DNA from 4 places in the Evansella sp. AB-rgal1 genome. Region 1 is predicted to be linked to each of the others. Evidence: riboswitches for the same ligand, from Rfam matches in the RefSeq annotation. Region 1 holds a riboswitch; each other region holds the start of a gene.
What was found. Region 1 has a riboswitch for cyclic di-GMP ahead of ACERII_RS01170 (putative bifunctional diguanylate cyclase/phosphodiesterase). Riboswitches for the same ligand answer to the same signal wherever they lie in the genome.
Positions count from the first base shown of each region.

Region 2: it holds a riboswitch for cyclic di-GMP, as region 1 does, so the genes downstream of both, ACERII_RS12480 (diguanylate cyclase domain-containing protein) here and ACERII_RS01170 (putative bifunctional diguanylate cyclase/phosphodiesterase) in region 1, are expected to answer to the same signal.
Region 3: it holds a riboswitch for cyclic di-GMP, as region 1 does, so the genes downstream of both, ACERII_RS21835 (methyl-accepting chemotaxis protein) here and ACERII_RS01170 (putative bifunctional diguanylate cyclase/phosphodiesterase) in region 1, are expected to answer to the same signal.
Region 4: it holds a riboswitch for cyclic di-GMP, as region 1 does, so the genes downstream of both, ACERII_RS10290 (ABC transporter substrate-binding protein) here and ACERII_RS01170 (putative bifunctional diguanylate cyclase/phosphodiesterase) in region 1, are expected to answer to the same signal.

Region 1 covers NZ_JBGUAU010000001.1:214,484-222,652, forward strand. The annotation lists gene ACERII_RS01170 (putative bifunctional diguanylate cyclase/phosphodiesterase) at 1-950, opposite strand, end outside; cyclic di-GMP riboswitch class II at 1,317-1,400, opposite strand; gene ACERII_RS01175 (thioredoxin family protein) at 1,625-1,846, shown strand; gene ACERII_RS01180 (KTSC domain-containing protein) at 1,931-2,146, shown strand; gene ACERII_RS01185 (HAD family hydrolase) at 2,342-3,160, opposite strand; gene ACERII_RS01190 (phosphate/phosphite/phosphonate ABC transporter substrate-binding protein) at 3,450-4,436, shown strand; gene phnC (phosphonate ABC transporter ATP-binding protein) at 4,553-5,329, shown strand; gene phnE (phosphonate ABC transporter, permease protein PhnE) at 5,322-6,113, shown strand; gene phnE (phosphonate ABC transporter, permease protein PhnE) at 6,113-6,913, shown strand; gene ACERII_RS01210 (YjcZ family sporulation protein) at 6,963-7,178, opposite strand; gene ACERII_RS01215 (YjcZ family sporulation protein) at 7,260-7,400, opposite strand; gene ACERII_RS01220 (YjcZ family sporulation protein) at 7,607-7,774, opposite strand; gene ACERII_RS01225 (YjcZ family sporulation protein) at 7,875-7,985, opposite strand.
Region 2 covers NZ_JBGUAU010000013.1:25,906-34,074, forward strand. The annotation lists gene ACERII_RS12475 (methyl-accepting chemotaxis protein) at 1-1,107, shown strand, start outside; cyclic di-GMP riboswitch class I at 1,625-1,706, shown strand; gene ACERII_RS12480 (diguanylate cyclase domain-containing protein) at 1,900-3,402, shown strand; gene ACERII_RS12485 (NUDIX hydrolase) at 3,530-4,048, shown strand; gene ACERII_RS12490 (ABC transporter substrate-binding protein) at 4,558-5,610, shown strand; gene ACERII_RS12495 (FecCD family ABC transporter permease) at 5,782-6,795, shown strand; gene ACERII_RS12500 (FecCD family ABC transporter permease) at 6,788-7,822, shown strand; gene ACERII_RS12505 (IucA/IucC family C-terminal-domain containing protein) at 7,848-8,169, shown strand, end outside.
Region 3 covers NZ_JBGUAU010000034.1:23,135-31,303, forward strand. The annotation lists gene ACERII_RS21795 (FHA domain-containing protein) at 1-504, shown strand, start outside; gene ACERII_RS21800 (pore-forming ESAT-6 family protein) at 575-877, shown strand; gene ACERII_RS21805 (hypothetical protein) at 1,202-1,954, shown strand; gene ACERII_RS21810 (hypothetical protein) at 1,995-2,258, shown strand; gene ACERII_RS21815 (hypothetical protein) at 2,212-2,745, shown strand; gene ACERII_RS21820 (hypothetical protein) at 2,923-3,675, shown strand; gene ACERII_RS21825 (Mbeg1-like protein) at 3,679-5,154, shown strand; gene ACERII_RS21830 (DUF6382 and FHA domain-containing protein) at 5,188-6,336, shown strand; cyclic di-GMP riboswitch class I at 6,589-6,709, shown strand; gene ACERII_RS21835 (methyl-accepting chemotaxis protein) at 6,948-8,169, shown strand, end outside.
Region 4 covers NZ_JBGUAU010000010.1:63,097-71,265, forward strand. The annotation lists gene ACERII_RS10275 (hypothetical protein) at 144-353, opposite strand; gene ACERII_RS10280 (hypothetical protein) at 425-667, opposite strand; gene ACERII_RS10285 (diguanylate cyclase) at 717-2,450, opposite strand; gene ACERII_RS10290 (ABC transporter substrate-binding protein) at 2,443-3,537, opposite strand; cyclic di-GMP riboswitch class I at 3,786-3,868, opposite strand; gene ACERII_RS10295 (fumarylacetoacetate hydrolase family protein) at 4,098-4,877, opposite strand; gene ACERII_RS10300 (hypothetical protein) at 5,958-6,725, opposite strand; gene ACERII_RS10305 (ATP-binding cassette domain-containing protein) at 6,722-7,612, opposite strand; gene ACERII_RS10310 (GntR family transcriptional regulator) at 7,609-7,992, opposite strand.

The DNA of each region.
Region 1 (8,169 bases):
TCTGTTATTTCAATATCTACTAGTTCTGGGGGAAGTTTCGTTTCATTTAACATGTAAATAATACGCTCTACAAAACTTCTTCGCTGCAACTGGAGTGCAGATATATTAATTCCTATCCTCAATATGTTTCCAGCTTCGTACCACAGTTTCCCTTGGAGAAGAGCCTCCTGTAGTACCCAATCTTCAATATCGTTCATAACACCTAATTCTTCAGCAATGGGAAGAAAGTCTCCTGGGGATAATGGACCTAAATGTCCATCATTCCAACGGATAAGTGCTTCGACGCCAACTACTCGATGGCTTTTTAATTCTATTTGCGGCTGATAATAAAGTTCGAACTCATTTTTCTTTACTGCTTCCATTAGCTTTTTTTCTAAAACCATCTTTTCTTGATCTTTTTCATGTATGGAAGAATCGTACCAATGAATAGCGTCTTTCCCTTTATCTATTCCCTCGTAGTACTTAGCTATATTTGCCTGAAATAGGATTTCATCATATGATTTAGCTAAAATAGGATATTGGGATATTCCGATCGTTGCTGATAACATTAGTCCTTTCCCTTTTTCAAACATCGGAGTCTTAACTTTAGTAAGGAATTCATAAGCTTTTGCTGTCACAATATCCTCTGAACTAACATTTGAAATTATAATAGCAAACTCTCCACCGCTATATCGATATACTTGAATACCTTCTGTTGTTAACTCCAAGAATGATTGAGCTAATTTCTTTAAAATTTTATCACCAGTTTTGCGACCAAGGGTATCGTTATAATACTTAAATTTATATAAGTCTACCAATAGAATTGATAGGAAGCTTTTTTCGAAGGTATCTTCAGCAATTGCCATTTGCAAATCAGATTGAAATGCTTTTATGTTGCGCAAGCCAGTAAGAGGATCTATTGTGGATGTATTGCCATTTTCTTGATGATGCTCTAAACTATTTGTCTCCATGCCTAACCTCCATTTTTTTGTTTGACTACCCTGAAAATACGTGTTATTAAGAGTGGATAAACTATCTAGTTTTAACCACTTTGTCGGTTTGTATTCCATTCGCTCCAGTCCATGCCTTTCTTGTGGGGTGCTGGCAAGCCTCTGCTCTACTTTCTCACTGGAAATCGTGGACCTCGCTCATTGCATATAAAGTTAATACGAATATACTTCATAACGTATTTTCATTCTCCATGGTGCAAATTTCTCACTTGCATGGATGTCTCCCCTCGAAAATACGTATTCTTATAAGTGGATAACTTATCTAGTGTATTTAAAATAAACAATTTGTAAGCACTCATTTTATATAAAATAAAACCGACCTACTTTCGTAAAAGAGGTCGGTTGCACTAGTAGCTCCTATATGTCCAAGCGCCCATATGCAGACATATATTCTTCGCTTCCTATTATAATTTTTTTGATTTTACTATTATTAATTGTATTACCAAATATAGCTTTTTATCAAGTGTTTTTCCTCGATACTTCCCATAAAAAAAAAGAATAATTTAGATCCAGAAGAAAAATCCACCATTTAGTAACAATGTTTTCACAACCTCGCCATAATGCTCTCATCATTCCTTGAACATTATTATTATAATTAAGGTAAGAGACAGACTTCTTTTCAGAGGTGAGCGAAAGTGGAGATTATCTTATATGTACAACCGAATATTAAAGGTAAAGTAGTGGAGAAGAGACTCTTAGAAGTCATTCATGATATTGGCCTTGCAGCAAACGTTCAGATTCTTCACACCACTTCAGTAGCTGGTGTATTTTATACACCAACGCTAATCGTCGATAATAAAGTAGTATCATCAGGTAAAGTGTTATCGAAGCAGGAAATGACACATTTTTTCATTTGATATTTGTTTCTTTTTACGAAAATTGGGTACTTTACTAGTATTAGTTCCTATTTTTTATATCGTCTTTGGAAGGGTGTTGTAACTATGGAAAAAACAGAAATGAATACAGGTATTTTAAAGACGATCGAGTATGATGAAGAAACAAGAGAATTACATGTACATTTCCAAAATGGAGATTATGTTATTTATTACGAGGTGTATAAGTTGGACTACGTAGGGTTTCTTTCTAGTAATGATTATACAAATTTTTTCAAAGAAAGAATTGAACCTAGGTTTCCATCAAGAACAATTACACCGTAACTATCGTCTTATAAGAAAAGCGCAAGACGCCCGCCTATCAGCGAAAAGCAAATATTCTGGACGATATAAATGCTTTTTACTTTTAATCGGGCAGGTTATTTGCACGAGCCGATGGCGCCTTGCGCTAGACATCAATTAAAAAAACTTTGAAAAAGGTGTATGAAGAAGGAACACCTCTTCATACGCCTTTTCTGACTATAATGAAAATTGATTAATCCAATCACTAATTCGCTTTACTTGAACTAAACTATCATGATGTGCTTGATGTGAATGTTCAGCAATATAAACCGCTCGCATGTCCATCAATAATGCAGGAGCAATTTCGTTAATAAAGTTATCACCAATTGATACAACTTCTTTTGGTTCCACACCATATTTTTCTATTAGCTGTTCAAATAACAGTGTTGTCTTAGTCGGCTTTTGTGCTGAAGTAACTATCTCATGAAAAACGCCTTGTAAATCTAATTCTGTCAATAGACGGCCAACGTCCTCTTTATCACTATTTGTTAATAAAACAATATTTGCTTTTTCTTTTAACTTCCTCAAGAAATGTGATAAGCCAGGAATTGGATCAAGTTGAAATTCCTCCGTTACCATGTATTCCTTCGTTTCAACGTATCTTGGATAACATTCATCTACACCATAATGAAGAGCACAAGCACAAGGTAACCACCATCCATCTCCAATTGCAATGATATTTTTAAAATCAAATTGGACTTGTTCTTCCCCATATTCCTCTTCTAAGTCCGCCCGTCTATTACCGTTCCAATCCTGAACCTCTACAACTGTTAATGTCATTGGGTCAATAGTTAAGATAGCATCATTCTTAGTATCGTAGGCTTTCCCTATTGAAACGGGATGCTCCCCAGCTTTCATTTGTTCATAGTCACTCCAATAATTTTTATGATGCTCCTCGTTGATATCTAACATTAAACGTCTAGCGTAATAATCAAAGTGATCTGTTCCTTCGTACAGTGTTCCGTCTAAATCAAAAATATATAATTTCTCATACATTACTTCCACAACCTTTTTGTATATTTTTTACTATTTTTTTCATACTAATCTTGTCTTATTACTTGTTTAAGAGTAATACATAGTGTGTTCCATCTTCAAGTGCGAAGTAAGTTTCATTGTGTATAATTCGAATGATATCATATAGATATAGAGATATTGTTAGCTTTTCTCTCACATTTTTTGTAAATTAATTATTAATATAATGTAAATGTTGTAGCATTTGCAAAAACTCTATTGTATAATTCATTTCTGTAAGACAAGATAAAACAAAAAGCGAGGGGTATTGAAAATGAAGAAAATATTTACAACTTTATTTGCTTCAGTACTAGCATTATCTTTAGTGGCATGTGGTACTGGAAATGACGACAACAACAATGATGTTGCTGGCGAAGATACGACAAATAATGCAGACAATAATGCAGAAAATGATGCAAACAACGATGCAAACAACGACGTTGCAGAAGAAGATTATCCAAGTGAGTTAGTAATGGGCTTTGTTCCGTCACAAGATTCAGCAAACATTGCAGATACAATCGCACCACTTGCAGAAAGACTAGAGCAAGAACTTGGAATCCCAGTTCGTGGTGAAGTAATGACAAACTATACTGCAACGGTTGAAGCGATGGGGAATAATCAAGTACATATTGGTTTCCTTCCTCCATTAGGATATGTATTAGCTACTGAACGTTATGACCATATTGAAGCAGTATTGAAATCGATTCGTCATGGTAGTTCTACTTATAAAGCACAATATACAGTTAGAACTGATTCTGATATCCAATCATTGGAAGATTTAGAAGGAAAAATCTGGGCATTAGCTGATATTACTTCTACTAGTGGTTACTTATTCCCTGCAGCACAGATGATGGGTGAATTCGGATTTGAAACAGAACAAGAGCTTCAAAATTTCTTTGGAAATATTATGACTGTTGGTGGACATGATAATGCATTAATTACTGTTTTAGAAGGAGATGCAGACTTTGCAACAACATTTGATGACGCACGGACTGCTATCGTTGACGACTATCCAGAAGCAATGGAAGATCTTCGAGTTCTAGGTTACACAGATGAAATTCCAAATGACACAATTTCATTAACTACGAACCTTCCAGAAAGCTTATTCGATCGCATTATTGAAGTATTCCTTTCATTTAATGATGATGAGGAAATGATTCAAATCATGAGTGACGTTTACAACTGGACAGGTATAGATACTGCAACAGACAGTGACTATGATATTATTCGCAGAACTTACGAAACTTTACCTCAAGATTAATAGATGAAGGGGGAGAATACATATTCTCCCCTCCTCTTTTGTTTTTTTATCAAAATAATAAAAAAAGCAAAAGAGGGGGATACCTCTTTAAAAGTAAATTGAAATGAGGGAATAATATGATAGAATTCAATGACGTATCACTTGTTTATCCAAACGGAACACAAGGATTAAAAAACGTAAGTTTAAAGATAAATCCTGGTGAATTTGTAGTAATTGTAGGTTTATCAGGAGCAGGAAAATCTACATTAATTCGAAGCATGAATCGATTAGTAACCCCTACTGATGGTGAATTGCTTATTGACGGAGAAGATATATTAAAATACAACCAAAGAAAGCTCCGCAAGCTTCGAACTGAAGTTGGAATGATCTTTCAAAATTATAATCTTGTAAAACGTTCTTCTGTAATGAAAAACGTTATTTCTGGGCGCCTTGGACATACAAATACATTCGCAAGTCTTTTTAATCTATTTCCTAAAGAAGCTGTCTCTCTCGCTTACCGAAGTCTTGAGCGTGTCAATATTGCGGAGAAGGTATATATGAGAGCAGATCAACTGAGTGGCGGACAACAACAACGTGTTGCTATTGCACGTGTACTAACTCAACAACCAAAGATTATATTAGCAGACGAGCCAGTAGCTAGCCTTGATCCACCTACATCACACCAAGTGATGAAATACTTAAGAAAAATAAATAAAGAAGATGGCATTACTACTATTGTAAACCTTCATTTTATAGATATGGCTATGGAATACGCTGATCGTATTATAGGTATGCGTGCTGGTGAAGTGGTTTTTGATGGACCAGCTTCAGCTGTTTCAGAGAAAACATTTGAAGAAATTTATGGAAGAAAGATTCGAGAGGATGACCTTGTAGGAGGTCAAGAAAATGAGTAATCTAGAAGTAAAAAGTGTTGTATCCAAAAATGCTAAACTAAGAATGACAGTGATTCTCTTAGTAGTTGTAGGTCTATACATATACACCTCTTGGGCTACTAAGTCTACACCTATGGATATAATCAAAGGATGGGGAGGTTTCCAGCGAATCCTGACTGATCTTTTCCCACCAAATTGGTCTTATGTTCCTGCGGTATGGGAAAAACTAGTTGAAACAATCCAGATGGCACTAATAGCAACAACATTTGCAGCTATAGTGAGTGTTCCTATATTTTTATTATCAGCATCAAATTTATTTCCAAATTCCTGGATTTACCAACCTGTACGTTTCATAATGAACGTTTTACGTACAATTCCAGATATTTTACTTGCTATTATTTTTGTAGGTATATTTGGGGTTGGAGTATTTCCTGGTATAATGGCACTATTTATATTCTCATTAGGTCTATTGGCTAAATTAATGTACGAAACTATTGAAGCAATAGATATGAATCCCCTAGATGCAATTCGAGCATCTGGAGGTAATACAATACAAGTAATCTGGTACGCAGTAATACCACAGGTTCTACCACAATTTGTATCCTTTAGTTTATACGTGTTTGAAGTTAACGTAAGAGCTTCAACCGTACTGGGATTCGTTGGTGCAGGCGGAATCGGTCTTTTACTACAACAGCAAATAAACTGGTTTAATTATCCACGAGTGATGACAATTATTATTATTATCTTTATTGCTGTAGTAGTCATAGATCTAATCAGTAACAAGATAAGGGAGAGAATTGTATAATGGAATTAGTCATGCCTCCAAAAAAGAAACGTTCCTTGTATAAAACCATTCGCAATCTACTAATTGCTATTGCTTTGATCGCCCTATATACTTGGACGTTTGCTACAATTGATGTTCGATGGGAACGAGTATTTAGTGAACATACAGTAAGAAATTTTACCCGTGTAATTCCTCAACTTTTTTCACCTGATTGGGGTGCTTTCCAAAAAGTAATGGGGTTAATGTGGCAAACATTACAAATGGCTTATACTGGTACACTATTGGCCGCAATATTGGCAATTCCATTTGGTTTTTTTGCTGCAAGTAATATGGTGAAGAATAAAGTATTAAACAATATCTCAAAAGGGTTCTTGAATGGTATCCGTGCTTTTCCAGAATTGGTACTAGCTTTAATGTTCGTTGCTGCAGTTGGGCCAAGACCATTCGCTGGGGTACTAGCTATAGCTATTGGATCTATTGGTATGCTTGGAAAATTGTATTCAGAAGTTATTGAATCCATTGATATGCATGTTGTTGAAGCACTTCAAGCTAACGGAGCTAACAAAATTCAAGTACTTTTTTATGGAGTAATACCTCAAATAATACCTGAATTTCTATCTTATGCTATTTATCGTTTTGAAATAGATGTGCGAGCATCAACCATTCTTGGTATTATCGGTGCTGGGGGTATCGGTACGTTAATCACTATTTCTATTTCAAACCGTAAGTGGGATGAAGTTGGGATGATTCTTTTAGTTATCATTGTTGTTGTTACAATAATTGATAATGTAAGTGCAATTATCCGAAAAAGAATTGTTTAACTTTAAAAAAAGCCGTTGGAAATCTCCAACGGCCTTTCTTTCATGTTGATTAGTATGCTGCAGTTAATGCTGCACCGATAATTACTAATAGGATGAATAACACAAGGATTAACGCAAATCCTCCTGCGAATCCTCCACCTTGTGCTGGTGCTGCTACAGGTGCAGCTGGTGCTGGAGAACAGCAACCATAGTAACCTGGCTCTCCGTATCCGTATCCCATTGGTGCTGCTCCATATGCGTCTCCATATCCGTGATAATGACTCATGCTAAATTCCTCCTTCTAATATTATCTTTCTAATTTTATTCCATATTACTTTCAGTTAGATATTGTTAGGCGAGCAGCATATTAATAGCCGTATCCGCCGTAACCATACCCTCCTGGTCTAACAACTGCTGCTCCAATGATTACTAATAGGATGAATACTACAAGAATAAACGCAAATCCTCCTGCGTATCCTCCTGCATGACCTGTTGTTGTGTGACTCATTTCGAATTCACTCCTTTTAAAAAAAGTGTCTTGCGATTTTCCTACTCGCATTAATAACATATGAGATTTGTGTTTATTTGTGTAGACGATAGCCCTACTCAACTGGATTTAGGCGTTACTTTTTTTGCTACATATCTATTTTCAAAAATCCACTTTTTAAAAGTGAAAAGGCTGCTGGAAATACCAACAACCTTTTTAGCTGTTTCTTAGTACGCAGTCCAGGCTGCAGCACCGATGATTACTAAAAGGATGAATAACACTAATACTAGTGCAAATCCTGTCATAAACCCTCCTGTTGGTGCTGGTGCTGCTACCGGTGCTGTTGGAGCACACCCGTATGCTGCATATGCTGGATCAGTATAATATCCACTCATGATAAAATCCTCCTTTTATAGAATTAATATAATAAAAAACTACGGCATTCTTTCCGTTTATACCCCACTCATTAGACGGGAGTTACCTTTACGATATTACTTAATAATATCCTCCCGGTCTAACTACTGCCGCACCAATAATTACAAGCAAGATGAACACAACGATTATAAACGCAAAGCCTCTTACAGCTCCTCCTGCTGGTGCACCCATGTAAGCTTCCCTCCCTAAGAAAAATTGTCATGCGATTTCTGTCTCGCAATAATACATTATGTGGGTGTTTTCATTTTGTATAGACTCCTGCTGAGTTATTAAAAAAAAGATAAATTTTTTTCTAGGCTATGTTAAAGGGCAAGGTTGATTTTTACGGAAGGTGCGAGACTCCTAGGGGATAAGC
Region 2 (8,169 bases), on a different contig from region 1:
GTGGTTATTATCGTAATTAGTATGTTTATGAGGACAATCACAAGGCCACTAACAGATTTACGCAGCACTATGCAGAAGGTAAGAGAAGGTAATTTACATCAATCACTATCGATTAATACAACATTGCCAGAGATTATTTCTTTACATAAAAGTTATAACGCGATGATTGGTCATCTGAGAAATGTGTTAGATGAGCTTAAAAGAACCGCTTTAAAATTAGAGGGAAATGGTAATGAATTGAGGATCTCCTCTGAGAATAGTCTTGCATCTAACAATGATTTAATTGATGCGATAGATATTGTTAAGCACGGGGCAGAACAAACTGCTAGTAACTCGGAAAGTTGTGTCATCATTTTAAAAGATATGGAAAATAACATGGGAAATATGACGACGAATATGGGGAAGGTATTTACTAGCTCCGATAAAATGACAGAGTCAGCCAAGTCTGGAGAGGAGAACATTACCGAGTTAATCTCAGTGATTAAAACATTCGAGGTAGGTTTTGACCATTTATCAAGTAACGTTAGGGAAGTGAAAAATTATTCCCTATCAATAAACAAGCTGGTTGGTTTAATTCAAGGCATAGCTGAGCAAACAAAACTGTTAGCTTTAAATGCAACTATTGAGGCTGCAAGAGCTGGCGATGCAGGTAGAGGGTTTGCAGTAGTTGCCCATGAAGTGCGTAAATTAGCAGAGCAATCATCTTCTGCAACGGATGAAATCACACAATCTATTGAAAAACTAGAAACAATCACTACAAACGCTAGTCAGGAATTTGATCAAATGCATGAACAAATACACGCAAATATAAGATTGGCAAACGATTCAAAGGTTTCCTTTGATGAGATGCTGCAAGATATATCGAAGGTAAGTAATCAATTAAAAGGAGTTCAATCTGAGTTGAATAGCGTTGTACAATCCTTGCCAATTTTAGAAAATGCATTAGGTAATCTATCTTCGGTTTCTCAAGAAACATCGGCAAGTACGGAAGAAATTCTTGCCTTAAGCGAAAACCAAGTAACCCAACTGAAAAACACAAATGACATTGGTATAAAGCTAAATGATTTATCTATTAGTCTTGCAAAAATGATGCAACGCTTTAAGTGATGAATGTTGCTACCTGTCACCACCAGAAGTTTGTTCGGTTTTATCGATCGTTTAGAAGGTTCACCTCTATAGTGAAAATTTTTGAGCAAGGAGTCCTGCGGGAAATTCCTTGCTCTTTTTTATCAAACTTCTATAGTTAAGTTCGGCTATTAATCCTTCTTTGACTAGTTCCACAGACCCGTGAAAAATCGATTTTGGCCATTTTAGAAGTTCGTGGTGATTCCCGAATTGTGGTAAATGGGTTAAGATGAGCTTCTCTACTTGGGCTTTCGTTGTTAAACGTTCTGCAAATTCTGGAGTAGAGTGTCCGCTTAGAGGGATCACTTTTGTATAGAGAGGCTTCACAGAGAAGGGTGCTGCTCCTTTCGTGAAAGGGATGAACTCGTCACGCCAATATGTATGGTTGATTGAGCCACAGGAACCGTCCCCCGGGTTGCAACATTTTACCCAAACGCAGTAGGTAAATTTATGAAAGTGCTTTTCTCTCTAGGGATAATGGACTATACTAAAAGAAACATTATAGTTTTGGCAAACTGTGTGAAAGCATAGGACGCAAAGCCACGGGTCTAAACACACAGCATGACAGCCGGGTTGCAATTATTAAACTGCTGTGAAGAAGGCAGTTTTTTTTGTGTGAAAAAGTTTTATATCAATTTTATCAAACTACTTGGTTGCATAACCAACTGATTTACAATATTTTCACTTTGATTTTCGGTGTTTCTCAAAGACAGAGTGGTTTTCTAAACATGGAATAGTGGATTATCCGAGCTACATAGAAGGTAGGTGAATGGAATGGAGTTTTTATTTTTTTGCATATTGTATTTGATTCCAGCAAGTGTATTTTTGTATATGGCGGGTATGATTTATAGTCGTAATCGTCATAGTGCTAGGCATATTACATGTAGCTTGTTGTATGTGTCCACTTCTATGTGGTTTATCGGTGTATTTGCTTCACTTGTAAATTATCCACTGTATTTTCACGAATTCAGTTTATACTGGGTGAATGGACCGATAACCATCGGAGCATTATTAGCGCTACATCTTTGGTTTCTCAATGGAGGCGTTTATAATAGAAAAAACGCAAAATACCTTAAACTTTTATTCCTTCCAGGAAGTATTTTGCTACTGACTTTTCCTATTGATTCATGGATGGTTAATGTAGAGGGGAGTACACTAGATACAACGTTTATTCCAGGACCAGGCATATATCTGTTATGGATAGTTAATTTTTCGTACTTAATCATTATCATATTTTTAACAATTATTGAAATGAATAAAGGGAATAACGCTGCTAAAATGTGGCTTAAAGGAATTTTGGCGTTTTTTTTCTGGACAAGCTTTATGTTAATTGTTTCCTTATTAATGGGAGATTCTAGTGATAATTACTTCCATTTTTTTATTCCACATGGTTCTATTTTCTGGGCAATCGCTGTCTTTTTTAGTATGTCAAAATTTGATTATTTATCGTCATATGAAAAAAGGTATCATATCTTGTTTCAAAAATCTCCTTCTGGAATTCTTATTATGGATGCACATGGCATGGTTCTTGAAGCCAGTCCACAAATCTCAAAATATCTTGGGGTGGAAAGTAAAAATGTTGTTCAATCGCCGATAATATCGTTTTTAACTGGATTAGACAAGGAAAAATTTGCTGCTAGATACAATAATGTTTTCGAAGAACAAATAAAAGTTGCAAACCTAGAACTATCTTTCGTCAACAAATTAAGAGAACGGAAAACGGTATTAATAGATTCCGATTTTATTTTAGTAGAAGGAAAAAAACTTGTATTTGTCATGTTAAAAGATATTACAGAAGCAAAAACAAGAGAAGAGAGAGTACAGTATTTGGCTTACCATGATATTCTGACTGACTTGCCAAATAGGGCTGATTTTGAAAGACAGATAACCGACCTTTTAAAGGGGGAAAATGAATTTAACCTTCTTTTACTAGACTTAAACAAATTAAAGAAGATAAACGATACGTTCGGTCATCAAACGGGAGATTATGCCATTCAACATTTTGCCTCTATTCTACAGAAAGCTATATCAGATAAACACCATGCGGCAAGATTAGGCGGGGATGAATTTGTACTATTGGTGGGTGTGGAGGAAACAGAAACGATTATCGAAGCCATTCAACAGCAGTTAGCAAAACCTCTGGAGCTTTCTTGTGAACATGAAATCTCTCTATCAGCAAGTATGGGTGTAAGTCACTATCCAACCGATGGCCAAACAATGGACCAATTATATAGCGTAGCCGATAAAAGGATGTATGTAGAGAAGCAGTGTAGGTAGGAAGCAGTGGGGACGGTTCTCGCTGCTTCCTTCGTTTTGCGAAACAAAAGAAGTGGCAAGGGAGTATATGGTGCGGTTCTTTGAGTTAGGCATAACCGAGATTTTTCCGATGAAAGGGTGAAAAGTAATGGAGATTTGGGATATATACGATAAGGATAGAAAACTTACAGGTAGAACGATGGTGCGTGGAGAATCCTTTGAAGCGGGAGACTTTCACCTTGTGGTTCATGTTTGTATTTTTAACAATAAGGGTGAAATGTTAATCCAACAACGGCAACCTTTTAAACAAGGATGGTCTAATATGTGGGATTTAACGGTAGGAGGTAGTGCCATTGCAGGAGATACAAGCCAGCAAGCGGCTGAGCGGGAAGTTTTGGAGGAGATAGGTTATATAATTAATCTTCATGGAGTAAGGCCGTCCTTTACTGTTAACTTCGAAGTTGGCTTCGATGATTATTATCTTGTTGTGGAAGATATTGATATTGGGGAACTAACCTTACAGCCGGAAGAAGTACAGCAAGTTAAGTGGGCTTCAAGGGATGAAATCATGAGGATGATAGACGAGGGGATATTCATTCCCTATCATAAGAGTCTGATAAATCTACTGTTCGACATGAGGAAGTATATGGGGCCACGTGTTCCTTAGGGTAGGAAGCAGCGGGGACGGTTCTCGCTGCTTCCTATTTGAAAAGGTAAGCAGAAAGCATAAAAATTAAAATTTTTGGACTTAGAAAATGGTCTAGCTCCAGGCGCCATTACATCGTGTCAAATAACCTGGACGATTAAAAGCAAAAAGCGATTTTAATCGTCCAGAGCATTTGGATTTCGGTGATGAGAGGGCGCTTTTTTTTATTTTCTGGGTTTTTGGGGTACAGGTGCATGTCACTACCAGAATAACAGCGTCGGTTAATGAGAGTGAAATGGCAAATAAAAGTGGTTTAAAAACCGTTTCGAGTGAAAGTTTATAAGTGCCACAACCCGAAATTTGTAGAACAGGAAGCAGTGGGAACCGTCCCCACTGCTTCCCCACTGCTTCCCACTGGTTTTAAAAAAAAGGGGTTGATATTCGTTATTTCTCATCGTATACTAGTAATTGATATTGATAATCAATATCAATTAAAACAAAACCACTAGATTAGTAGGAGGAATTATTTCATGATCAAAACTAGGATGAATTCATACAAGAAAGTTACCACCTTTTCTTTACTAGCGTTCTTTCTTGCATTTACTTTGTTTTTAACGGGGTGTGGGGAAAACGAATTAGATCAAAACGAGAATAATGGTGAGACTGAAAATACGGAAGAGTCAGGTACAGAAGAGCAAGAGCAAGAGCAAGAAACGGAACATGAAACTGCGGCAGATGGCGTGAGAGTAATTGAGCATGCTATGGGTACAACAGAAATTGAAGGCACGCCAGAGAGAATTGTTACCCTTTATCAAGGAGCGACGGATGTTATCGTTGCATTTGGTGTGACTCCTGTGGGTGTCGTAGAATCTTGGGTACAACAACCAGTTTATGATTACTTAAAGGGTGACCTCGAAGGTGTTAACATTGTTGGTCTAGAAACCCAGCCTAACCTAGAGGAGATTGCAGCACTTAACCCAGATCTAATCATTGCATCTAAACTGCGTCACGAGGAAGTGTACGAACAGCTTTCACAAATTGCACCTACAGTTACCCACGAGTCTGTGTTTGCTTTTAAAGAAACAGTAGAACTAATGGGTGAGGCAATGAATAAGCAAGAGGATGCTGCACAACTTCTTGCAGATTGGGATGCTAGAGTGGCGGACTTCCAAACAAAAGCAGCTGCTGAATTAGGAGAACAATGGCCAATTGAAGTTTCTATCTTAAACTTTAGAGCAGATCATGCACGTATTTATTTCACAGGATTTGCTGGTTCTATCTTGGCTGAGCTTGGTTTCGAACGCCCTGAGAATCAAAAAAGCGAAGAGTGGGGAGTAATGTTGTCTGACAAAGAAAGCATTCCTGAAATGAATGCAGACATCTTCTATATTTTTAACGAAGACGACGAAGCAGTCCAAGCTACTTTTGAGGAATGGACTAGTCATCCGTTATGGGGAAATCTTGATGCTGTACAGAACGATCAAGTATTTATAGTAGATGAAGTTACTTGGAACATGGCAGGTGGATACATCGCAGCGAACTTGATGCTAGACGATATTTCCGAACGACTTGGCTTAGAATAAATAACTTTTTTCAGCGAGGGCAGGAGGATATTCCTCTCAGCCCTTGCTTGTTTTGGTGAAAAAAATATTGTATTACAAAGTAACAGGTGAGGATACCTCACTAAAGTGGATTAATATAAACTTTTACAGCGATCTTGTCAGAATAAATACTGCGCTAGAAAGGGGAAAACAATGAAGTCAATTTTTTCCCGTATTCCCAAATTTATTATATTTCTTCTATTCCTATTTCTTTTTATTATAGCTATTTTTTTAAGCGTTGCCTTGGGAAAAACAGCAATCCCTCTGTCTACGGTTGTGGATGCTTTTTTAAACTATGATGAAACGGTCACAGAACATGTCATTATTATGACATCTCGAGTATCAAGAACAGTTATTGCAATAGTTATAGGGGCAAGTTTGGCCATTTCAGGAGCACTGATGCAAGCACTTACAAGAAATCCCCTTGCTTCGCCAGATATATTTGGCATCAATGCAGGAGCTTTATTTTTCATTGTATTTGCGGCAACCTTCCTATCGGTCTCATCGTTAGTGGAATACATGTGGATCGGTTTTTTAGGGGCGGCAGTTTCAGGTGCACTTGTTTATTTTCTAGGATCCCTTGGAAGAGATGGTCTTTCTCCCATCCGAATAGTACTGGCTGGTGCTGCAATTACTGCTTTGTTTGTTTCGTTTACACAAGGCATCTTAGTCCTCAGTGAACAAAATCTGCAAAGTGTTCTGTTCTGGCTTGCGGGTTCCGTTGCTGGGAGGTCTATGGATATGCTGCTGCCGATTTTACCATTTATGCTAACGGCGGGAATTGTTGCACTTCTTATGGGGCAAGCCACGAATATTATGATGTCTGGGGAGGACGTTGCCAAAAGTTTAGGTCAGCGGACAATTCTTATAAAAGTAACGATTGGGGTTATCGTGGTTTTCCTAGCTGGAGGATCTGTTGCTATTGGCGGGGCGATAGGGTTTATCGGTTTGATAGTTCCCCATATTGTGAAAGGAATTATTGGTATCGATTATCGTTGGGTGATTCCCATGTCGGCTATTACAGGGGCAACGATATTACTTTTTGCAGATGTTGCAGCAAGGCTTGTGATCATGCCGCAGGAAATGCCTATCGGAGTTATGACTGCGATGCTGGGCACGCCATTCTTTATTTATATTGCAAGGAAAGGAGTGGGAAGAAGTGAGTAAATTTGTTATAAGAAATAAAAGCGGCTCCATCTCCTTTCAAATCCACAAAAAAACCGTTGCCACGATTTTGGCACTGTTCTCATTTGCTGTTATTTTGTTTCTTCTTTCTTTATCAGTGGGAAGTTCGTGGATATCACCTGTCAAGGTAGTACAACAGATGGTAGGTATCACGAATGAATATGCCTTTGTTATTGAGTCACTAAGATTACCACGGGTAGCCCTTTCTTTTCTTGTGGGCGCTGCCTTAGGGGTAGCTGGGTTGATTTTGCAAGGAATTGTTCGCAATCCCTTGGCATCACCTGATATTTTAGGAATAACTGGTGGTGCTTCTGTAGGGGCAATTATTTTTCTTATGAGCTTTGCTGGAACAGTAAGTATTAAATGGCTTCCACTTGCGGCAATCATGGGAGCAGCCATCGTTTCCGTAATTATTTATTTGCTATCATGGAAAAATGGTGTAACACCGATTCGACTTGTTTTAATTGGTATTGGTGTCGCTGCAGCTATGAGTGCAATGACGACAATGATGATTGTATTAAGTGATGTTACTTCTGCCCAAAGAGCCTACCTTTGGCTTACAGGTAGTATTTATGGGGCCAATTGGGGAGATGTATATGGTTTGCTCCCTTGGGTAGTGGTTCTTATCCCCATTACAATGCTTTTTGCAAGGACGGTGAATGTAAAAGGATTAGGGGATGACGTAGCTACTGGACTTGGGGCAAGGGTACAGCTTTACCGTTTTTTACTTCTGTTTATTAGCGTTGCCTTAGCAGGTTCCGCAGTATCCTTTGCTGGTGGGATCGGTTTTGTTGGGTTAATAGCTCCTCATATCGCTAGGAAACTCATTGGGTTATCCTTTGCAGCGTTAGTACCAACAGCTGCGCTAATTGGCGGTGTCATTGTTGCTGTTGCTGATGTGGTTGGTAGAACCGCCTTCTTACCACTGGATATTCCTGCTGGAGTTTTCACGGCGGGAATTGGTGCACCATTTTTTATTTATTTATTATATAAAAATAGAAATCTATAATCTATACATCGGAGGGGGAATACAAATGGCAGATGAATCGACCTTCTTTGCGTCACTTAGTCAGGAAGAACTGGATTATTTAACGGAGAATTTTAGATTAACCACTAATCAATTTGCAGAAAAACAGTATTCATTTCTCCCTCAAAGTTTAGTAGACGTGGCCACTTGCGCAAACTATTTAGAGGAATTAACTCATCTTCTCCAATCTCCTTCTATGAAAGTTACTGCATCTCAGTTTTCGAAGCGATATGCTTTTTTAGCGATTGCCCCTAGCCTTTACGCAATGTCTATGTATAATAAAGGGTTACATTTGGATGTTGAAAACTGCTATGTAGAATCTAATCAAA
Region 3 (8,169 bases), on a different contig from region 1:
TATGATCAGGAAATTATGGCCGTAGAAGGGGAAAACGGCAACTGGTATTTAAAGTCGAATAAACAAGCATATTTGAAGGATACTCATCAACAGCGTGTTAGGAAACTTCAAATAGTTCCCTTCCAAACGTATACCATTTTTAGGGAAAAGGGGCCAGTTGCTTTATTATATGTGGAACCGCCGACAGATGGAAGAAATGAATTTACAAGACACCAGGTCACTGCAAGTGAAATAAATATTGGCAGATCACAACAAGCTCAGATTTGCTTTAGGAATCAATTAGTGTCGAATCTTCATTGCCGGATCGTTTACGATACAGAAGGGAATGCGGTGGTGAAAGATAATGGTAGCTCCAATGGCACGTATGTGAACGGAGAGAAGGTAACGGAAGCAAAGTTGAATATTGGTGATGTTCTTTATGTTATGGGGTTGAAAATCATCTTTAATGGACGTCTCCTTTCATTAAATAATCCGCACCAATCCGTACAGAGAAACGCAAAGTGAAATAGCCAACCAAGCTAAGCGATTAACAAACTAGTTGAATCCATACTTTTTACTTAAAGGAGGGGAAAAAATGGCTGTAGAAGGAATTAAAATATCGTTAGGAGAAGTTAGTAAGACAGCATCGCAGATTCGAACGTTAAATGCTTCATTGTCTGCCAATTTGGAAGAAATCAAAAAGGAAATGAATGCCTTATCGCAAACGTGGCAAAGCGATGCCTCCAATACGATTCGTGGTAACTTTAATGCATTAAGTCCGCGATTTGAAGAGTATCGTCAAGTAGTAGACAGCTATGCTAAATTCTTAGATAATACCGTAACAAACTATAACGCTGCGGAAACGGCAATTAATAATAACGCGAATGCATTTAAGTAGTATTACCTTTCATGTTGCTTGGTGAAGTGAGTGGCAAAGACTCATGCGGGATAAGGAATAGTAGAAGACCCCACGGTGAGTATGAATTTTGTGAGCGAGGCTTACCTTGTTAGCAAAAGTGTCTGCCTTTATACATTCTAACCAACAACATTTTGTAGCACCCATGCAGTTTTCTTTTTGCATGGAGATTCAACGGGCAATTGGCTGTTATGGCTAATTGCCCGCCTTTAAAAAATATGGTCATTATACATACATTTATACGAATTATATAACTGTGAATATTTTAATGGAATGAAGTCAATGGCGAAAAGGGGGAGTCGTGTTTTGCAGCTAAAAAAGCGTTTGCTAATCAGCTTGATAATCGTAATAGCAATAGTAATTGGAACGGGCTGTATGAATGTAGAGAAAAAGCTGTTAGCTGATTTGGAATCAAAATACGATAAGGAGTTTGTCATTGAACACTATGATAAAGGTGGCTTATTTTATTCATCAATACCAAAAGGAATTACTGCGACAGCTCACATAAAGGGAGAAGAAGATGTTGTTTTTACCATCCGTGAACGAACTAGAGAGAAAGGCACTTTCAATGATTCCTATTTATTAGCCCGCTGGGGAAAAGAGTTAGAAGTTAACTTAGCTGAGGATATTGAAAAGAATTTGCCTGAAGGAGCGGAGTATCGAGTTTTTCTACGTTCTGCAGCGGATACCTTCGACGAGTCCATGAATGATCTTCAGGCAGAGGAATTTATTCAATCGAACCAGGACATGGCAGTGGTACTCCTCGTAAGTATAAAAGTATTAAATGAACCTGATGTAGAGGCTTATAGTGAAGGGATTTATAACTTATACAAGTTAATACAAGGGCTTGGTACGGAAAGGTACAGAGTGTCTGTAGGATTTCTAGATGAGTCAGAAGATATTTCTAACTTCTTAAAAACGGCCTTTGTTAACAATATAGGTTGGGATAATCTAAATGCGAAAATGTATGGGGTAGCCTACATTGATGAAAGATTCAAAGATAGTATCACTAATAGTGACGCTGTAGTGGAGAGGTACAAAACCATGGAGGAGAGATAAGTGGGGGAAATAGTCAATGTCAAAAAGGAGGAGTCGTGTTTTGCATCTAAAAAAGCGTATGATAATCAGCTTGATAATCGGAATAACAATAGTAATTGGAACGGGCTGTATGAATGTAGAGAAAAAGCTGTTAGCTGATTTGGAATCAAAATACGATAAGGAGTTTGTCATTGAACACTATGATAAAGGTGGCTTATTTTATTCGTCAAGACCAAAAGGAATTAGTGCGACAGCTCACGTAAAGGGAGAAGAGGATGTTGTTTTTACCATGCGTGAACGAACTAGTGAGAGACACTTTCAATGATTCCTATTTATTAGCTCGTTGGGGAAAAGAGTTAGAGGTTAAATTAGCTGACGAAATTGAAAAGAATTTGCCTGAAGAAGCGAAATATCGATTATCTCTCTATTCGTCATTGGATACCTTCGATTTATCTATGAAAGATCTTCAAGCAGAGGAATTTATTCAATCGAGCAAGGATATGTCAGTTGAACTGCTCGTAAGTATAAAAGTACCAAATGAACCTGATGTAAGTATTTATAGTGAAGGAATCTATAATCTATACAAGCTAATCCAGGGGTTTGGTACAGAAGGGTATCGAGTTTCCATAGGTTTTGTCGATGAATCAGAAGATATCTCAGATTTCCTTAGAACGGCCTTTGTTAACAATATAGGGTGGGATAATCTGAATGCAAAAATGTACGGGGTTATCTACATAGATGAAATATTCATAGATAAGATTACTAACGTAGATGATGTGGTGGAAAGATACAAAACAATGGAGGAGCGATAGTTGATGCCTTTAAATAGTTTGACAGATGAAGAGTATCTTATGTTATCAAACCTGTCAGTATAGATTCAACAGTATTTTTGCTTAAAATGTCTTCCCATGCATTTAATCGTATTTCAAAAGAATGATAAGCCTTTTCATAGAGTGGAAATAGTCAATGTAAAAAAGGAGGAGTCGTGTTTGTCGCTAAAAAAACGTATGATAATAATCATGATAATCGTAATAGCAATAGTAGGAGGGGCAGGCTGTATGAATGTAGAGAAAAAGCTGTTAGACGATCTGGAAGGAAAATATAATAAGGAATTTGTCATTGAACACTATGAAAAAGGCGGCTTATTTTATTCTACGGGGTCAAAAGGTATTAGTGCGACAGCTCACGTAAAGGGAGAAGAGGATGTTGTTTTTACCATGCGCGAACGTACTGGAGAGAAGGGAACTTTCAATGATTCCTATTTATTAGCCCGCTGGGGAAAAGAGTTAGAAGTTAAATTAGCTGCGGATATTAAAAAGAATTTGCCTGAAGGGGCAGAATATCGTATTCTTCTTCGTTCCGCAGGTAATACCTTTGACGAGTCCATGAATGATTTACAGGCAGAGGAATTTATTCAATCAAACCAGGACTTGGCAGTGGTACTTATCGTAAGTATAAAAGTATCAAATGAACCTGACGTAAGTATTTATAGCGAAGGAATTTATAATCTATACAAGCTAATGGATGGGGTTGGTACGGAAGTATTCATGGTGTCCATTGGATTTGTAGATGAATCTGAAGATATTTCTGATTTTTTAAGAACGACCTTTGTTAACAATATAGGATGGGATAATCTGAATGCGAAAGTATATGGGATTATAAGTATAGATGAAAGATTCAAAGATATGATCAATAATGAAGATGCTGTGGCAGATTGGTATGAAAGCATGGAGGAGAGATAGCCGATGCCTTTAAATAGTTTAACAGATGAAGAGCATTATTTACTGCTAAGGCTGTCTTATATCAATATTGATCCAATGAGGAATGTGGGGCAGGGGGTTAAGTCGTTAACTCTTCAACAATTTATTACTGATGCAAGGCGCTATTATACTGATGAAGAAGATGATGGTGTTTTGTTAGAAATTAAAGAAATTGAAGAAATACTGAAAAACAGTACAAACCTACAAGAAATTAGATTAGTAGGCTACCAAAACAATAATCCAAATAGTGGAAATAACAGTAGTGGTGCATCAACGTCAGGATTTGTTGGATATGCTTTTGAAGATGCAAATGGAAATGCAGCGGCTTTATATCGAGGTAGTGAAGACCTTACAGATAAGGACCATTTGCGGACAGATTGGTATTCAAATGTGGAAGCAGGGTTTGGGAAAGAAATTCAGCAGCAGGTGGAAGCAAATGCTTTTTATGAAAAACATGTGGCACATGCTGATGGGGAGAAGCTTTTATTAGGGCACTCTAAAGGGGGAAATCTAGTAACACATGTTTATACCAATCACCTTGAAGATCCCACCTTGCAAGCCTACGTTGTCAATGGGCAGCCGATTCACTGGATAAACTTAACGAATGAGCAACGACAGAGCTTAATGAGTGACAATTACACGTTTATTGTACACACGGGAGATTTTGTCTCCGCTCTTGGCTTTGCTCCCTATGTTGATAAGACAGTAACGATAAGCAAAAACAGTTGGGTGGATCATATCAATCCAATTTATCCTCATAGTTTAGTGAGTGTTACATTTAAAGAGAGTGGGGAATTTTCTGAGTGGATAGAAGGGCCATCACCAACCAGAAGGATCGCTAACCCTATTGTGGAAACAGCTATGAAAGGCATGGAAACTCTCGGTGCAATAATAACAGGAGATTTGAAACAAGCAGGGGAAAACTTTAAGAATTTAGTTGGTAGCCTTACTTATACGATTGTAAATGGTGCACTTGTTATAGTTGAAACAACAATAAAAGGGTTAATGGAAGAAGCAAAACGAACAATAGATTCGTATATTAGTGGGCTAAAAAAAGTTGGGCAATTTTCCAAAAAGCTCATTGATGGTACAAAATCCTTTTTTAATAATATGATGTCTAGCGCTAGAAAGATGAAAGATGTAGTTTCGGGGATATTTAGCGGACCAGGAATATCTATCGAGCCGTATATGAAAGTTAACCTACCAAGAACCGCCTATTATAGTGCTAGATTACAAACGATAAGAAAAAGGATTAATCAATTGAATCATGGAGTGAATATGCTACGTGGAGACGTGAATGATGTGTTCGGTTTAAATCGGGTTCTTTGGATGACGTCCAATCTAGTAATGTCTTCGGATAGAAGAGTACAATTGAATATAAACTATTTAAATAACATGGCAGCTTTACTGGAGCGGAATGAAAGAGACTTAGTTAATAAGGCTAATTCTCTTAAAATGTAAATATATAGATTAATTATTTTAGGGGTCGGTAACATGATTAAATGGTTGGATTTCTCATCTAATAATGATGGACAATTAGTGAAATTGCTAAATAGAAGCGAAGTTTTGCGAAGGGAAGAATTAGAGTCTTTAAGCACACATGATGAAGGTGTTTCTGGACTTGTTCCCTTCGCTTTGGCTGAACAAGCTAACGGATGGGAGTTTAGTTATCATTTAGAGAATATGATTACGCTTGAGAAACATTTCGGTGAAGGATTGACGAAGGAGAAAATCGTCACCTCTTTCTTACCTATTTTGAAGCTTATAACAAACTTTCAAGAGAATGAGGTTGACTTAAATAAGCTTGTTTTACACGAGCGATATATTTATCTAGACCAATATAATCAACCGTATTTTATTTATGTACCATTTCAACCAAGTGACTTGGAAACCACCACACTGTTGCAGTTTTTCCGAAAGATACTTTCGAAATTTCCCTTTGAAGAAACGGATGACCTTGTCTTTTTCGTCAAGTTACATAATTATTTGATTCAGTCAGATACAAGTGATATATCTGCTTTAAAAGAAAAATTAATGGAAATGGGTGGTATAGAGGAAGCCACTGGGAGTATTTCTCCGGTATTGGATATGGGGGGGAATGCACACTTTTATAGTCCTACTAATAACTCCATAGATGCCTATTCCTCTAGGATACAAGATAAGAAGGAAGGCAAAACGAGTACTCCTTCAGACCTCCTTTCGGCTCATAACGAGAGTGTTCAATCTACCTCCTTCTTTTTACAGAGAAGTGATGGAGAAGATGGGCCAGAGGATACAAAAGGAACTACTGTTCTTGGTACATTGGAAATGGAGGAGGTAGAAGGAACGACGACACTGGACGATGTTGCTTACAAACCTCATCTTCTGCTCCTCTCTACCAATGAAAAAATTATACTTACAAAAAGCACGTTTACGATTGGAAGAGACTCAAACAATACGGATTACACGCTCTCCAGTAAAGTGATAGGACGAGTGCATGCAAAAATCCTTTCTTCAGATGGTGTTTATTTTATTAAGGATAACAATTCCCGTAATGGCACATATGTCAATGGAGTAAGGCTTCAGCCAATGGAAAGAATGAAAGTGAAGCATGAAGATAAGATAAAGATGGCAAATGAAGAATTTGAGTTTCGAATATTTTGAATATGGTGTGGGAGTAGCAAGCGCTCGTGACTTGAAAGTGTACACACTAAGGAATAATAATGCTACAGTTGTTTTGTTACTTTAGATGAAGAAAAGGAGAGCAGGGGTGCAAATTGACCTTGTTCTCTTTTTTTCTACTGTCTTTCCATCATTCTCTGTTTATAAACATCTGTCTTATCTATTATCATCCAAGCATATAAATTGATATTTCTTTTTGTCGAATGTATATTTAGATCCAGGACAAAATACCTATTTTGAAAAAGGCATACTTACTCGAAAGGTAAGGACGCAAAGCCACGGATCTAAGGCGTATTTAGTTATCAAGGAATGACTACTGATAACTAGTGTAAGCTACGATGGCCGGGTTGCAAAAAAAGCGAGGATACCCATCCACCTTTTTTTGAGGTGGGTTTTTTATACTTTTGAAATAAGGAAGTTTACTAAAGGGAGAAAGTCTACGAAAACGACAAGCTATCATGTTTTAGTACGCATATAGCTAGATGTTCGTTGTAAACCGCTTTTCTATCTAAGTTGTTAGGAAAAAAATGAAGTAGCCCCCACAAGAAACGCAACAAAAGTGATTAAATCACTATAAAAGGAGAAAAGAACAAATGAAGAAGATATCAATAAGAAATAGTTTATTTACGAAAATAACATTCATCACATTACTATGTATCGTAGTTCCTATGCTGGTTAATTTGTTTTATACTACCCATCAATCTTCTGAGGCATTAGAAGAAGAGGTCATAAACTCACTATCACATGTTACCAATGAGAAGAATAGTCAAGTTGACCTTGTTTTTGCTTCACAATTCGCATTGGCTGATTCCGTTGTTGAGGATCTTTATGTTCGTAACTTTTTTATCAATCTAGAAGACACAAATGAAGTGGATCAAAGCGAGCTTACTAGAATAAGAAATAGATTAGAAGAGAAAATGACTAATGCAGATGGATTATATGAAAATGTATTCTATTCTTTTGATGGAAGCGCCTTTGTTGATGGTGTAGGTGGAGCATCCGTAGGACACGTTTTTGATCGGGAGAATGAGGCTTATTATTATGAGCAGCTAGAGAATCCAGGAGTTGCTGCAAGTGATTATATGTATTCTCCCATAACTGGAAGGCCAGTAATTGCTGTTTCCGATTCTATTCTTAATAATGCAGGGGAAGTAATCTCTGTTTACGTCATTGCATTGGATGTGAATAAATTAACAGAGCAGTTAGTAACAGGAAATGACGATGATTCTATACACACAATGATTATAGATCCAAGTGGATTAACTATTGCCTCTAAGGAAGAGGAATTTACTCTGAATCTTAACTTTAGTGAGGAAGAGAATCTACTACCTTTTTTTGAAAAAATGGGAGAAGAAAGTATAGGCAATGGATTCATTATGTTAAATGGCGTAGAGAATATTGTAGCCTTTGAGAAAAATGAAGATTTTGGTTTTTACGTCATAACCTATATGCCGGTAGAGCAATATACTTCTAGTATAAAGGAATTAGCTAATGGAATTCTTCTAGTCATTGTTGCAAGTTTAGTAATCACTAGTATTGCTGTTGTGCTATTTGTAAGATCCTTTGTTAAGCCTATCAAGCTTCTCTCTACAGCTGCAAAAAATATTGCAGGTGGTGATTTAACAACAACGGATATCAAAGTTACGAATAAGGATGAGGTTGGAGAACTAGCTAGCTCGTTTCAGATTATGGTTGCAAACCTTAGAAACATGGTAGAACAAATACAAGTAACTTCGGAAAAAGTGGCATCTTCTGCAGAGGAATTTTCTGCTACATCGGAACAGTCAGCGGAAATTAGTAAGCAAGTTGCGGCAG
Region 4 (8,169 bases), on a different contig from region 1:
TAGTCTTTTATTAAACAAAACTACGTTCATAGTTGAACAATACGTTACAACATGAAGGGGGGATTTCATTATGAGAGAGAAAATACGAAGAATTAGGGGCTTTATCGAAACGAAAGCAGGGAACATAACTGCTCCCTGCTTCACTATGTTAATTCTACTGCTGCTCTGTTTAGAATCTCTGCCAACCAATCTCCAGGAATTGCTATGTTATCCATTGACGTAAGAAAAACTACTTCTAATTTCCCACTCCGTTTTCTAATGACTCCAACACAATCATCATCTAACTCTAGCTCTATTACTAAGTTATAATCATCATCTGGGTCATTTACGATAATCGCCTCCCATTCGCTCACATGTACCACCTCTTTCTATATTTATAATTTCTTACAGCCTTCAAGGCACCATCATAATTGACTCTATTTTATCAAGTGGAAACACCGAGAGCCGTTCCCGATGCTTCCTTCAATTTGTTTTTATAGGTTTTTACACTTAGTCGAACGGTCTGAACTAGTTTTTGTACTATTCCAGGGTTCCTATATACTAGATAAATGGCAAAACTAACAATTGTGCAATAAATACTAACAATTAACGTGGGTTTTCTAACAATTATAGCATGAATACTAACAATTACCGCCTGAATACTAACAATTTGTCGAATCGGAAGCACGGAGAACCGTCCCCACTGCTTCCTTATATACTTTCGTTCCCTTTTTTCATTATTTAACAACCACACAATTTCGCCCTGCCTCTTTTGCACTGTATAAAGCTTCATCAGTCCTGTGCAGAATATCTTCTACTTTATCTCCTTCTTGTGATTCTGTTACTCCGATACTTAATGAAATTTGAAGTTTTCCCTTCTCCGTTTCGAATAGATGATTAGCTATAGTTAATCTCAAATTCTCTGCGAAATGTATTGCTTCCTCCACGGTAGTTTTGGCCATCAGTAATACAAATTCCTCTCCACCAAAACGAGCGAGGACATGCCCTGAAAGAATAGTGTCTTTGACAATATTCGCAAACTTACGTAGTATTTCATCCCCAACAAAATGTCCATATTGATCATTTATCTTCTTAAAATAATCTACATCAAATAAAATAAGACAAAAAGGATCTCCAAATTCCCGTGCATTTTCAAACTCTTCCTTTGCTTTTCGGTAAAAATATCTACGATTATAAAGCCCCGTTAATTCATCTGTAACAGCCATTTTCTCCATTTTTCGATACATTATGGCATTATCTATTGCGATATTTGCTTGGCTGATGTATGTGAGCGCTATCTCTGATTCACTCTTAGAGTAATCTATTTCTTTCCTTTCCAATAAAACCATTCCAACGAAAGAATCGTGGAGGTAAATAGGAACAACCATCGTATAATTATTTTTTTGATCGCCTTGCTTGACGATGATAGGGTGAGAATCTTGTTTTAGTTGCTTGATATAAGTCTGTATTTTACTTTCACTTACTTCTTCTTCCATGCATTTTGCTTCACTTGAGATTATCCATTCTATATCACCATTTTTATACATCCATAAGCTTGCCCGGCAATAAGGAACAATTTGCTTCAAGTGCTCTAATATAAGACGTTGTACCTTAGATTCATCCAAGGTAGAACTGATCATGTACATTGCATGTCTTAATAATTCTGATATACGGCTTCTTTCTTTTTCAGAAGCATATTCAATCTGTAACTTATTTGCCCTTTCCTGTTCTTGCATTAAATCTCTAATTTTCGTAAGCATTTGGTTTAACGAATCCCCGAGCATACCGAATTCATCCTTCGATTGAATCGTTACTCTCGCATCCAAGTTCCCTTTGCGAACATCGGACATCGTTAATAATATCTTTTTCAATGGATTGGTAACCCAATAGGCAAGAATAGTAGCCAATAATAAAAGAGATACAGCAAAAAAGAAAACCCCCTGAAGTACCGAATACCAAAAAAGTTCATCCGTTTTTTCTGAAATATAGTCTTCAGGAACGGCAATAATTACTGCCCCACGTTCTACATTTACATCATTCAATACAGGCACTATTGCAGCGGAGTAACTTTTATTCCCCACCACTATATCAATTGGAGATTCGAGATTGTTCTCTAATGCTGTATCAAATATATCCCTATTAAATTCTACCTGAGGAATTTCTTTCGAGTTACTATGAAACAACAATTTCCCATTTCGATCAAAAACAAATGCATAGGAAACTTCAGGATATTTTTCAACCACTTCTTTACATATCTCCTCAAACTGAAATACATCATTAATATTTATCCCTAATGATAATATTCTTTCCAGTTGTTTTTTCACATCATGTCCGATAAGATACATTTCTCTTTCCATTGACTTACTGTACTCTTTACTGAAGAAAAAACCACTAACCAAATTATTTGATCCTATTGTAACTAACAGAATCGCAACGAGTACTAATAGTATCTTGTTTTTTAATTTATTCATCGATTGTTACCCATCCATAACTAGTAACAACCCTTGAACTTAATAATGTCTTACTTTTAATTTGAATACCTAAATCCTCTGCACGAGCTAAGCTAATTAATGGTTCTCCTTTCATAGAAGTACGAATAGGTAGACTATCGGGTCTTTTTCCATCCTCCAGTATTTGCCTAGCTAATAAACCAGCTTCTTTTCCTTGCTCATAACCTGAAACACTAACAACAGATAACGTACCATACGTTACCCTATCCTTCCAAAAACTAAAGTCTGGTAACTTGCTATTTTCTGCTGTCCATTCTAACACGTCTCGATAATGAACATTTTGACCATTACTATCCTCAAATGTAAATATTCCTAACAATGCAATCGCATCCACCTCTGATTGCAGTTCTATGATTCTCTCTTTATACGTTTCAAAAGAATTTATATAATCCCAAGATACAAATGATATATCTTCTATATTTTCAATAGCACTATCCATTCTCTTTCTAACAGGGCCCCACATTGGATCCTCGTCAAAAATAACAGCGATTTTCTCAACATCTGGTACGATTTCCTTCATCAGTCGCAGATTCTCAAGAAAATGTTCTCGCTCTAATACACCAGTTACGTTTGAAGCATTATCATATCCATAAACTGCCGGATCTTCGTTTACAGCTGTAAAAACAATCGGTAGATTAGTATTGGTATAATGCCTAGCCACATATTCTTGTGCGTCATCATCACCAGTAAATAATAAATCTGGTTGCCAAGATTCTATTAGTGCTATTGCTTCCTCTCCCTTTTGCTTCTTTTGTTCTTCTGTACTAAAGTTTTTCGTATCCATTTCAAAAACTTTGTACTCGATATCTATTCCTTCCAGAGCATCCTGAAATCCTTGGTATTGTGTTTCCGTCCATTCCCAAGGAGTATGATAACTCATCACATGAAGTATTTTGAAGCTTTTATTCTCCCCCTCCTCTGACCCACTCTCCATTTCCACAGTTACAGGAGTATATTCCTCGAAATCGTCCCTACACCCAGATACGATGATTATAAAAAAGATGAATAATACAAGGATAAAAATTCTATTTTCTATTACACGCATCATTTAAATTTCTCCTCCCATCGTGCCCTCTATTTTTGTAATGGCAACGGTTAATCTTAGTTGAATGTTGCTACAGATGGTCTTTATTAGAATATGTGAGTTTTATCAAAACCCTCGTAGCAATAAGTGTAGTCAAGATATCTTTTAAGCCAGTTATTGCCCTATTGAATGTGCAGCGAGTGAAGCCAAACCCAAACAAAAAAAGAAGCCGCTTTCAATAAATAGCCGCTTCTCACCCATAGCATGATGCGTTCGGCGATCCAGCCACCATAGTTTTACCCTTAGGCCTGTGATTTTGCGCCCCTGATTTTCATCAGGTTTGCCAGTTTCGTGCATATTTATCTAATTCCTAGTTATATTAATATTTTACTATAACTACAAGAATTTAAATAGAACTTTTTACCTATGTAACTGTAAAAAAATGATTATTTCCGGAAGCAGTGGGGACGGTTCCTACTGCTTCCTTCGGTTAGCGAAGTAATACAAAAAAGGAAGCTATTTAATATTAGCTCCCTTTTCAAAATATTTAGGTTACAAATTAACACTTTAATTCACTGTAATTTTTACTGAGTCTTTTTCTTTTCTGAAATAAATGTATTACGAAGCGTTCCAACCTCTTTTATTTCACATTCTATCGTATTACCAGCAGAGACAAATTCAGCCCCTAGAGGACTCCCCGTTAAAATGACATCTCCCTTTTTTAACGTCATTACACTAGAAAGATACGATATCATCTTTCGAATGGGAACAATCATTAACTCCGTTGCACTGTTTTGCTTTTCCACATTATTTAATCTTGCTTCCACTCTTACGTTAAATGGATCTAACTCTGTTTCTATAACAGGGCCTAATGGAGTAAACGTATCAAATGACTTCCCTATTATCCAGTGTCCGTCTTCACGGAAAAATTGAGGTGCTGTAACATCATTCCCCACGGTATATCCAAATACATAGTCTAAAACATCTTCTTCGGCAACATTCTTTGTATCTTTTCCAATGACAACAGCCAGCTCAGATTCGAATTTAACCTCGTCAATAGAATGAGGGATCACAATTTCATCTTCAGGACCGATTACGGAAGATGTAGGTTTAAAGAAAAAAACTGGGATTTCAGGTAGTGTCGCTGGTATTTCTTCTACTTTAGATACATAATTTGCTCCGATACCAATAATTTTATTTGGCACTAGTGGTGATAGTTGCTTAACCTCTTGTAACGAGTATGTTTCACCTGTAAATTCCCACGCTTCAAACATATCACCTGATATCTCTTTGATAACATTATTTTCAATTTCAATAACACCTTGAAGAACACTTGAACCATTGCTAAATCTAGTAAACTTCATCTCAGTTTCATCTCCTAAAATTAGAATCTTACATTATAATACTACTATATCATCAATCCCCCCTTCTTTAGTTACACTTTCTTCATGATTATTCAAAAAAGGAGTGGGTTCTCAAGTTTCCTTAAAGGAACGAAATAAGGGAACATACCTATTGGTACTCCTCAAAGGAGCGGTTAAAGGCAACACTTGTCTACAGCACCATACTTTTTTATCCACTGGGGCCATTCACTTCATTCCTGTTGTATGGAACACCAATACTAATTAATCAAAAAGCATGCTATAGCAAAAATACTAAGAATAGTTACTATTGTTTTACTTACTCTGAACGTTTTATCCTTTCCACTTTTTCGATCGAGTTGATATATGTAATTAATGATTAAATTTAACCCAATGAAAGGTAGAATATTTCCTCGGAAATTATCTACAATTGTCAAAAGTTTAATAAGATTAGTTGAATTTATGATGATCCCTCCCCAGCCAAATACCATATTAATAGATGCGACCTTATCACTATGTAATCTCAGCATGTTCCTGATTTATCTATTAGTTTCTCCCAGACCTCGATGGTGAGGGAAAGGTAGACTAACAATGATGACAAAAAAAAGGAAGCAGTGGGGACGGTTCTCTTGCTTCCGGCGGTCATTAAAGTGTTTCCTCTAGAATCGTTAATATAGTATGAACTATATTAACAGAATAACGTCCTTCTGATTCACCAAGTAATTCTGGACAAAGAACTCTCCCTTCGGTGGAGCAAGAAAACAATGGGTACTAGGCAACATAGTAAAAGCATATGTCTCTTTTTATTTTCAATTACTACCACCCTACCAAATATTGTATAGTTCACTATATAATATCACATTATTATCTAGAGGTTGTATTTTTATGGAATTGATTCCTAAAAAAGGTGACTGGCGCCTAATGCATAAATGCTTTAGGTGACAGCCACCTTTTTCTACGATGCTTTCTCACAACACTCTACTTTTTTCATGAAGGACTTTTAATTCATCTTCTATTCATTTAGTCGTTTTTCTAATGGAGCGAGGTCCTTTGATAGATTCACGGTTCCCCCCTGTGTTCCAATCATTCAATCTTTATGGGGACTCGTTTCGTTAATCTACGAATGACCCACAGACCTACCACCAGCAGCACAACTGTTGTAACCATCGCAAAAGGAAGCGATAGATCAGGTAGAGGAATCTGAATAAATCCAAAGAATTGCAATGAACTGCCCCTTTCCCAACCCATATCCGTCAGACCAACATATATTATCGCAGAAATAATCGAAATTGCTCCGCCAATACCACCATACCGATAAAATCCGATACTAATAAGCCAGCCGGCCACAAAGTACGCAAGCCCTGATAAACTATATCCTACAAACGGCACCAACCAAACTGATTCCGTACCTAAAACATCACCATGACTCGTATTCGGCACGTAGGTCGTAACCATTCCAACAAGAAGGAGGACACCTTGTAAGACACTAGCTATCGCCATTATACCAATCACTACCCCACCAGCTCCAACAACCGTTCCTATAAAATAATCCTTTCTCGTAATCCCATTCCCAACGTAATAACCTAGAAATGCAAAGCACGACAAGATTCCAATTACCAACATGAATATTTTCGTTGGCTGAAAAATAAACGCAAGGAAATGAATATGATCCACATCCGTCACAAACCTAGGAATAACGAGAGAGACCACAAAGACAATCCCGACGAACCATATAGCCCACTTCATTTGCGTAAAAAACAAATCACTAGATACCTTAACCGCAGTAGAGGCGTCCTTAAGAAAACCTACTTCCCGACCAGACCCACGATTCACACCACTTATACCACTCATACCTTATCCTCCTCGCCTGTTAAGTGTATAAACAATTCCTGAAGAGAAACTGGCCCCACATCTAAACCGAGTTTCGCCGCTTCCAACTGAGTTTCATCGCTTAATTCGCCGTATACCATCACTGATTTTGTATCTCCAAGCTGCTGAGTTTTCAATTTCTTAACCCCAGTTCCCATACTTGCTACAAACGAATCGACGGACGTAGACGCCCCAATAACCGATGCACCACGACTAATAAACGCGTCATACTGTTCATCAATTAGCAACTGACCATCGTGAAGCAACAAAACATGATCAAACAAATACTCCATCTCCGATACCAAATGGGTTGATAGAATCATCGTCCTTGGATGTCGTGCCTGCTCCTCAATCACTTCCTGGTAAAACAACTCCCGTGTCGGGGCATCCATCGCTAAATATACCTCATCCAAAATCGTCACTGGTGTCCTACTTGCCAACCCCAATATCGAGTTCAACGCCGACTGCTTCCCACTAGAAAGTGTCGATATCGCCTTATCCAAAGGAACCTTAAAACGCCTCGCCAACTCTTCCGCATATTCCCGATCAAAGAAAGGACGATACCTCTCCGCAAACTCCAAATAACCCTTTACCTTTTCATCTTCGTCACTATAATCGGTATCATAGACAAAACCTACATGTGGCATCACCATCCTATTTTCAAACGGATCCTCCCCACCGATTAAAAGCTCTCCAGATGACGGATCCCGATAGGATGCTAACAACGACAACAAACTCGTTTTCCCTGCTCCGTTTCGTCCTAGTAGTCCGTACGTTTTCCCATGCTCAAGTGTAAACGAAATATCCTTCAACACATCGGTATCTTTCAACTTCACCCCTACATTTTTCGCCTCAACATTCAGTCTCATGATAACCGCTCTCCTTTCAACCGTTTGATAATGTCCGTAATTTCTCGCTCCGACAAACCAAGTTTCTCCGCCTCCTGAATCATCGGCACAACAAACTCATCCTCAAACACATACTTTCGGCTCTCCACTAGCATTTCTCTCGCACCCTCTGCAACGAACATCCCAACACCCCGCTTCTTATAAATAATCTCCTCATCTACCAACAAATTAATTCCTTTTGAAACCGTAATATGATTCACCTTATAAAATTGAACCATCTGTGTCGTTGAAGGAATTTGATCATGCTCCTTTAACTGACCCTTTACAATCTGATCCTCAATCCATTCCTTAATTTGCATGAAGATCGGCTTCTTGTCATGAAACGGATGAACCAACGACATCACCACCTCTATACACATATAGTTATATATATAAGCATATAACCTTTCAGGAATTTGTCAAGCCAAAAAGGAAGCATTGGGGACGGTTCCCCTGCTTCCTTCGTATAACGAAATATTAGAAAAAAATGCCTTATCTCCAAGTCCTTAATGGCGAAGCCTTAGTTTCCCTTATACTTT